3 regions of the Isoalcanivorax indicus genome follow, and region 1 is predicted to be linked to each of the others. Evidence: predicted binding sites of a transcription regulator. Region 1 holds the regulator's gene; each other region holds the start of a gene.

Region 1 (2,267 bases):
TATTCCGCAGCGTGCGGGGCAGTCTCAAGCGCTTCGCGCAGTTGTTCGACGCGGCGACGGTTGGCGCCCATGTCGTGGTAGCCGATACGTGACGAGGAGCGCACCTGAATCATGCCGTCTGGCTGAATCCAGAAGTTCACATCATCCCTGAAGCGCATCAGGCGAGTCCGGAACACGGCATGGATATGTATCGCGTCGCCGGTCACGATGCGAGTCCAGTCAACGCGGGGCAGCTCATCGAGCAGGGCCGTCAGGCGTGCTTCAGCACTGGCGAGGCTATCGCCGCCGCGCAGCGGGGCCACCTGCCGGTCTTCCCGGGTTTCCAGGCTGGATACGCAATGAGGGGCATCGGGGCAGGCGGGCAGGGCTTCATGCATGGCGTTGCCCCGGGCCTGTGGGGTGTCGGCCCGTGCGGGTGTCGACATCATCATGAGCGTGGTCACCAGAGCCATCACCAGCATGGCGAATGGACGTGTATCGAATGACGAGCAGGTTGTCCGCATATCAGGTGCCCTCTCAGGTGCCCTTATGACCGACAGCATGCGGCCATATCTAGTGAACGTCGCGAATCAGGCCGACAAAGATGCCTTCGATCACCAACTGATCCTCGCCCACGATAATCGGCGAGTAATCCTCGTTGGCGGGCAGCAGGGCGGCCTTGCCATTGCTCAATTTGAGGGTCTTTACCGTGACGTCGTCGTCAATGCGTGCGACCACGATCTGGCCGTCGCGGGCGGTCTGGGACTTGCGCACGGCAATCAGGTCACCATCGAGGATGCCGACATCCTTCATGCTGTCGCCCTGGACTCGCAGCAGGTAGGTGGGGCGCTGGCGAAACAGGCCCTGGGGCACTGGCACGCTGCGTTCCACGTTCTCTATGGCTTCGATGGGCAGGCCTGCGGCGACCTTGCCGACGACAGGCAGTTCATCATCGGGCCACAGGGCGGCGTCCAGCAACTGGATGCCCCGGGAGCGGTCATTATGCAGGCGGACATAGCCCTTGCGTTCCAGAGCGCGCAGGTGATCTGAGGCGGCATTCTTCGACTGGAAGCCCATTTCCGCCGCCAGCTCGGCCCGGGTCGGGGCCATGCCGGTATCAGAGAGAAACTGGCGAATACAGTCCAGCACCTGCTGCTGTCGAAATGTCAGTTTGTCGCTCATAACCTGTCCTCTGGCACGTATCTGTCCTGATCCTAGCATGATGACTGTCGAAAAGAACAGTGTTTTTTGGACAGCTTGTCGTCAGGGGTGTACGCATGTCGGCTGAGCGTTGCCGTCGTTCCCGGTGGCGACTAGGATTGGCATCGATTTGCACGAGCTGGAGGGGGAATGAAGCAGGCAGATAGCACGACCTGGCCGTTGCACCGCATCAAGGGGTTGCTGGCAGGGGTGCCTTTCTTCAATGAGGTGCTGCGTCAGGATGCGCAGCAGTTTGATGCGTTACTGGCCCATTGCGAGGTGCTGGTCGCGGGTCCGGGGGACACGGTCATTCGTCAGGGGGATGGCGACAACTGTCTGTATTTTCTGTTACGCGGGCAGCTGGCGGTGATGGCGGAGCAGCCGCAGCAGCGTGAGCAGGTGCTCAACTACATCTCGCCGGGCGAGGTGTTCGGCACCCTGGCCATGCTCCGCGAAACACCGCGCAGCGCCACCATCCGGGTGGATGACGCGACTCGCGAGGCGGTGCTGGCGCGCATCGACTATGTCTTTTTCAGCAACATCCGTGACTTCAGTGTGTTTTCACTGGAAACCAAGCTGTCTTTCTATCACATGCTGGTGCACAACATCCGCTGGACCCTGGAAGTGAACCGCATGCAAGACCCGGATCACGAGGTGGTCAGCCTGCTGCGCAAGGTGCCGATGTACACGGGGGAGCGGGGTACGGATGCGGAACTGGAAGCACTGCATGGCCAGGCGCACATGCTGGCAGAGTTGCTGTGCCGCTGGAATGAAACGCCCACACAGGGCGGGGCCATGCAACTGACCTGAGCCTTACTTGCGGGCGATCTTCACCGCCAGCACGTCGCAATGGGCGCCGGGCACCACACCGCGTGCCGTCGAACCCAGCAGCAGGGCGAGTCCGGTGCGGGTGTGGCTGCCGACAACGATCAGGTCGGCGCCCAGGGCGTCGGCCTTGTCCTGGATGGTCTTCTCGATGGAGCCCAGCTCCACATGAACCTGGTTGGCTGGCACGGCGAATTCGGCGGCATAGGTGTCGATGTTCTCCCGGGCCTGCTGCATCAGGCTGGCCTGCAGGTCCGACACAT
Region 2 (2,267 bases), on a different contig from region 1:
CTTTCTCGTAATCCATGCGCGTAGGACCGACCACCGCCAGCACGCCGACCGTTCCGGTATCGGCCTGATAGGGCGCCGACACCATGGACACTTCGTCGAACACCTGGAAGCCGGCCTCGCGGCCAATGAAGATCTGCACCCCGTCGGCCCGCATGCTGCGCTCCAGCAGGTGCAGGATGTCACGCTTGCGGTTGAAGGCATCGAACAGGTCGCGCATCTTGTCCAGATTGTCGGCCTGAGCCATGCCGAGCAGATTGGCCTCGCCGGAGACCACGTAATCGCCGTCGTCGGCGGCCTCCGGCTTGAGCGCCTTGGCCGCCACATCCATGGCCGTCTGCATGAGCGCATCCATCTGGTCCTTGTCGCTGCCCATGGTCGACAGCAGGCCATCGCAGATCTGGTCCAGGTTGCAGCCGGCATAGGTGCGATTGATGTAATTGGCCGCCTGGCGCAGTTCTTCCTGGGTGTAGGCGCGGTCGGTATGAATGACCCGGTTCTGCACTTCAGCCCGGTTGACCACCAGCACTACCAGCACGCGGTCCCCCGAGAGCGGCAGGAATTCCACCTGACGCAGGGTGCTGACGTCACGGCGCGGCACCACGACCACCCCGGCCATGCGCGTCAGTTCGGCCAGGGCCCGCGACGCACGATGCACCAGTTCCTGGGGCGACTGATCCGGACGAATCATCTGCTCCAGCTCCTGCTTCAGGGTGCTGTTCTGTGGCTGGTTCATGGGCGCGGAGCGCAGCAGGGCGTCCACATAAAGACGGTAACCCAGCTCGGTGGGCACCCGTCCGGCAGAGGTGTGCGGGCTGTACAGCACCCCCAGATCCTCGAGCTCGGCCATGATGTTGCGGATCGTCGCCGGGCTGCCGGTCAGCGAGCCGCTGGCGGCCAGCGTCTTGGAGCCCACGGGCTGGCCCTCGCGGATGTGTCGCTCCACCAGGGCCATCAGCAGGCGTTGCTTGCGCTCGTTCAGTTCGTATTCAGGCATGGCTCATATCATAGGGGCTTATCAAGCGCCCCGGAATTGCCTATTATCACCACTGTCCTTGCGGACAGTACTATCAATCGTGCAGGCCCGCATCGCAGGCCAACATCATAGCCCAGGGAGCCGCCCATGCTCACGCACCTCAATGTCGTCAACTTTGCCACCGTGGACAGCCTGGAGCTGGAACCCGGCAAGGGCCTGACCGTCATCACCGGCGAGACCGGCGCTGGCAAGTCCGTCATTATCGACGCGCTGGGGCTGGCGCTGGGTGAACGCGCCGACAGCGCCGTGGTGCGCCCCGACGCCGAGCGCGCCGAGGTGCAGGCCACCTTCGACCTGCGCGACAACCCGGCTGCCCGCGCCTGGCTGGCGGAACGTGAACTGGACGACGGCGACGACTGCCTGCTGCGCCGTACTGTGCGCCCTGATGGCCGCTCGCGCGCTTTCATCAACGGTAGCGCCATGCCCTTGCAGGAAGTGCGCGCCCTGGGCGATCTGCTGATCAGCATTCACAGCCAGCACGAGCACCAGGCCCTGTTGCGCCGTGAGGCCCAGCGCGACCTGCTGGACAGCTATGCCGGCGCCAGCGAGGCCGCCAGCGACGTGCGCCGCAGCTGGCGCCACTGGCAGAAGGCGCGCCGCGCCCATGAGGAGGCGCTGGGCCAGTCCCGTGAGCAGCACGAACGCGAGGAACTGCTGCGCTTCCAACTGGAAGAACTTGAGGCGCTCTCTCTGGGCGAGCAGGAACTGGGCGAACTGGAAGCCGAACAGAAGCGCCTGGGCAGTGCAGACGAACTCATTCGCCTGTGCCAGCAGAGCCTGGCGCTGCTGTATGAACACGACGAAGGCACCATCAACGACCAGCTTGGCCAGGCCCTGGGCTGGCTGGGCGACGCCAGCCATGAAGACAGCAGCCTGGCGACGGTGCTCAGCACCGTGGAATCGGCGCGCTTGCAAGTGGAAGCCGCCGCCGACGACCTGCGTCATTATCTGGACCGGCTGGATGTAGACCCGGAGCGTCTGGCGCAGGTCGAAGAGCGCCTGAGCCAGGTCTACACCCTGGCGCGCAAGCACCGCGTGCGGCCGGAAGAACTCTGGCAGCGGCACCAGCAGTTGCGCGAGGAAGCGCATACGCTGGCGCACTACGACGATCACCTGGCCGCTCTGGAACAGGCCGAACAGCAGGCGCGCAGCCACTACGATGCGGCCGCGCGTCAGCTCAGCGACCTGCGCCGCAGCAAAGGCCCGGAACTGGCCACCGGTGTGATCAGCCACC
Region 3 (2,267 bases), on a different contig from region 1:
GCTGATCAACCGGTCGACCGAGGCCCGGCCACCACCACTGATGGCCAGCGCCACCGAGATCGCCAGCAACGACAGGCCAAACTCGTAACCATTGTTACTCATAAAGAGGCCGTTGCCGATATGTACCGCGAAGATCGCCACCAGCATGGTGAACGCCAGCACGACCGCCGCCGGGCGGGTTAACAGGCCCAGCAGCAAGGCAATACCGCCGAAGAACTCCGCGCTGCCAGCGGCCAGAGCCATCAGGTAACCGGGCTGCAGGCCGATCGAAGCCATCCATTGCCCGGTGCCTTCCAGCCCGTGGCCGCCAAAGCTGCCGAACAGCTTCTGGGCGCCGTGGGCGATAAAGATGATGCCGGTGGGGATGCGCAGTGCCAGGCCAGCAAGGCTGGCGTCGGTGCCGATAACGCGATTGATCAGGGTGGTATTCATGGTCAGATCTCCAGAAGTAAGCGAACCAGTGACGTTCACTTTAGCCATCAACAGAGCTGATATGAATATATTGGACTAGCGGTTATTTATCTAATTTATTGATCTTGGAGGGTGTCTGATCTTGGAGGATGTCAGCCCACCTTGTAGCGCAGCAGGACAACACCTGACGGGAAGGGCCTGGCCTCTGCCAATGTGAGGTCGACCCGTTGGCTCAAACCGGTATACGCCTGAGGCCCCTCTACGCCAATGAGGGGCTGGGCCAGCAGGTGCACGTCATGGATCAGCCCGTCATTCATCATGGCGGCGGCCAGGCCGGGGCTGCCGAAAAGCACGGCGACGCCTGGCACCTCGCTCAAGGTTTTCGCGAGGTTGGTGAGGCCCGGGCCAGGCACATGCACTGTGTTTTCCCAGCTCGTCTCTACGGGCCTGGCGGACACCACATACTTGCGGGTCTGCGTAAAGGCCCGTGCAAGCGCGACCGTGTGCTCCGGCAGATCCTGCCGGTTTGCGGCCGCAGGCCAGAACGCCTCGAACAGGGCAAAGGTGCGGGCACCTAGAATCAGGGCATCAGCGGCGGTCACCAGGTCGATCGCATACTGGTGATGTGTATCATCAATCAGGCTGTCCAGGTGGTGGCAGCGCCCACTCAGCGTCGCGTTGATGGAATGAATCACATGGGCCATACCGAATCTCCCGGGTTCTCAACAAGGCCTGTCGTTCCGGCTGCGCAGATTTCGACACAGATGGCCTGTTCAAGCGCGGCACATTCGTCTATTCTCTGCGCACTGACCATATGTACAGTACAACAAGACGCAGAGGTAATGAATGGCCGTCGAAGTGGTATATCGCAGCAGCCGGGATCTGGAGCAATTATTCATGGATAAAGCCGAAGCCGACCGCCATGACAAGATGCTGGAGCTGGCCGAACGGCTCACCAGTGTGTTGCAACAGGCCGAGCCGTCGCTGAGCGAGGAACAGGGGGAGAATCTGGGCATCTTTATGGCCCGTCACCGGACCATCTTTGCCAAGGCGTTCAAGAGCCAGGCGGATGCGCTGGACGAGCTGGACTCGTCCGGCACCACGCCGCCCGACGTCACTTGAGCATGCGCTTGAGGGTATTGTCCTTGTCCAGGAAGTGATGCCACAGGGCGCCGCCGATGTGCAGCAGGATCAGCACGAAAATCAGCGGCGCGGCCACCTTGGTGTGGGCGTCGTAGATCATCGAGGACAGGTCGCGGTTCTCCCCCAGCACCACCGGGATGGCGAACCAGCCGAATACGCTGACTTCGCGCTGGGCAAACTGGGACATCAGCAGCCCGGCGATGGGCATGCCGATCACCAGCAGCATCAGGCCCCAGTGCACCACGGTGGACAGGTGCGATTGCCACAGGGCGCCGTGCTGATAGGGGCGGCCGGTCCAGGGGCGCAGCACCAGGTAGATCACCATCAGCAGCATGGCGGTCAGCCCGAAGCTGCGGTGCATCACCATCCACCAGGCGCGTTCGTCGGTGTCGCGATCATAAGTGCCAGCCACATTAACGGCCACAAAGGTGGCCAGTACGGCCAGAAACAGCGCCCAGTGCAGCAGTTTGTTGGTGGCGCCCCATTGGGTATCCGTGCTGCGAAGTCCCATGTCCTGTCTCCTTGTCCTAACGGCATTCAAACATTAGATGAAAAGACTATTGCAAGCATATCGAGCCCCTCAAGCTCTTATCATCTGGCGAGCGAGATCAAAGTGTAGTCGTGAATGAGCAGCAAACCTCGGCTAGTCAATATCAGGGGCTTCTTCCATCACCCCGAATGCTTTCTCCATAAGTTCTTCAGCATATCGAAGC

The links. The regulator LexA, encoded in region 1, represses DNA repair genes until DNA is damaged. The targets are predictions, from matches to a motif close to TACTGTNTANNTANACAGTA.
Region 2: the regulator LexA is predicted to act here: its motif matches at 1,045-1,064, upstream of recN (DNA repair protein RecN).
Region 3: the regulator LexA is predicted to act here: its motif matches at 1,216-1,235, upstream of DKW65_RS13330 (YebG family protein).

What each region holds. Positions count from the first base shown of each region.
Region 1 is NZ_QGMP01000001.1:1,325,372-1,327,638, forward strand. Features, by position in the region: gene DKW65_RS06115 (DUF1499 domain-containing protein) at 1-503, opposite strand, end outside; gene lexA (transcriptional repressor LexA) at 553-1,161, opposite strand; gene DKW65_RS06125 (cyclic nucleotide-binding domain-containing protein) at 1,330-1,989, shown strand; gene DKW65_RS06130 (universal stress protein) at 1,993-2,267, opposite strand, start outside.
Region 2 is NZ_QGMP01000003.1:180,096-182,362, reverse strand. Features, by position in the region: gene hrcA (heat-inducible transcriptional repressor HrcA) at 1-994, opposite strand, end outside; gene recN (DNA repair protein RecN) at 1,121-2,267, shown strand, end outside.
Region 3 is NZ_QGMP01000002.1:325,538-327,804, reverse strand. Features, by position in the region: gene DKW65_RS13340 (DoxX family protein) at 1-432, opposite strand, end outside; gene DKW65_RS13335 (dihydrofolate reductase family protein) at 564-1,115, opposite strand; gene DKW65_RS13330 (YebG family protein) at 1,258-1,533, shown strand; gene DKW65_RS13325 (cytochrome b) at 1,526-2,065, opposite strand; gene DKW65_RS15940 (SEL1-like repeat protein) at 2,198-2,267, opposite strand, start outside.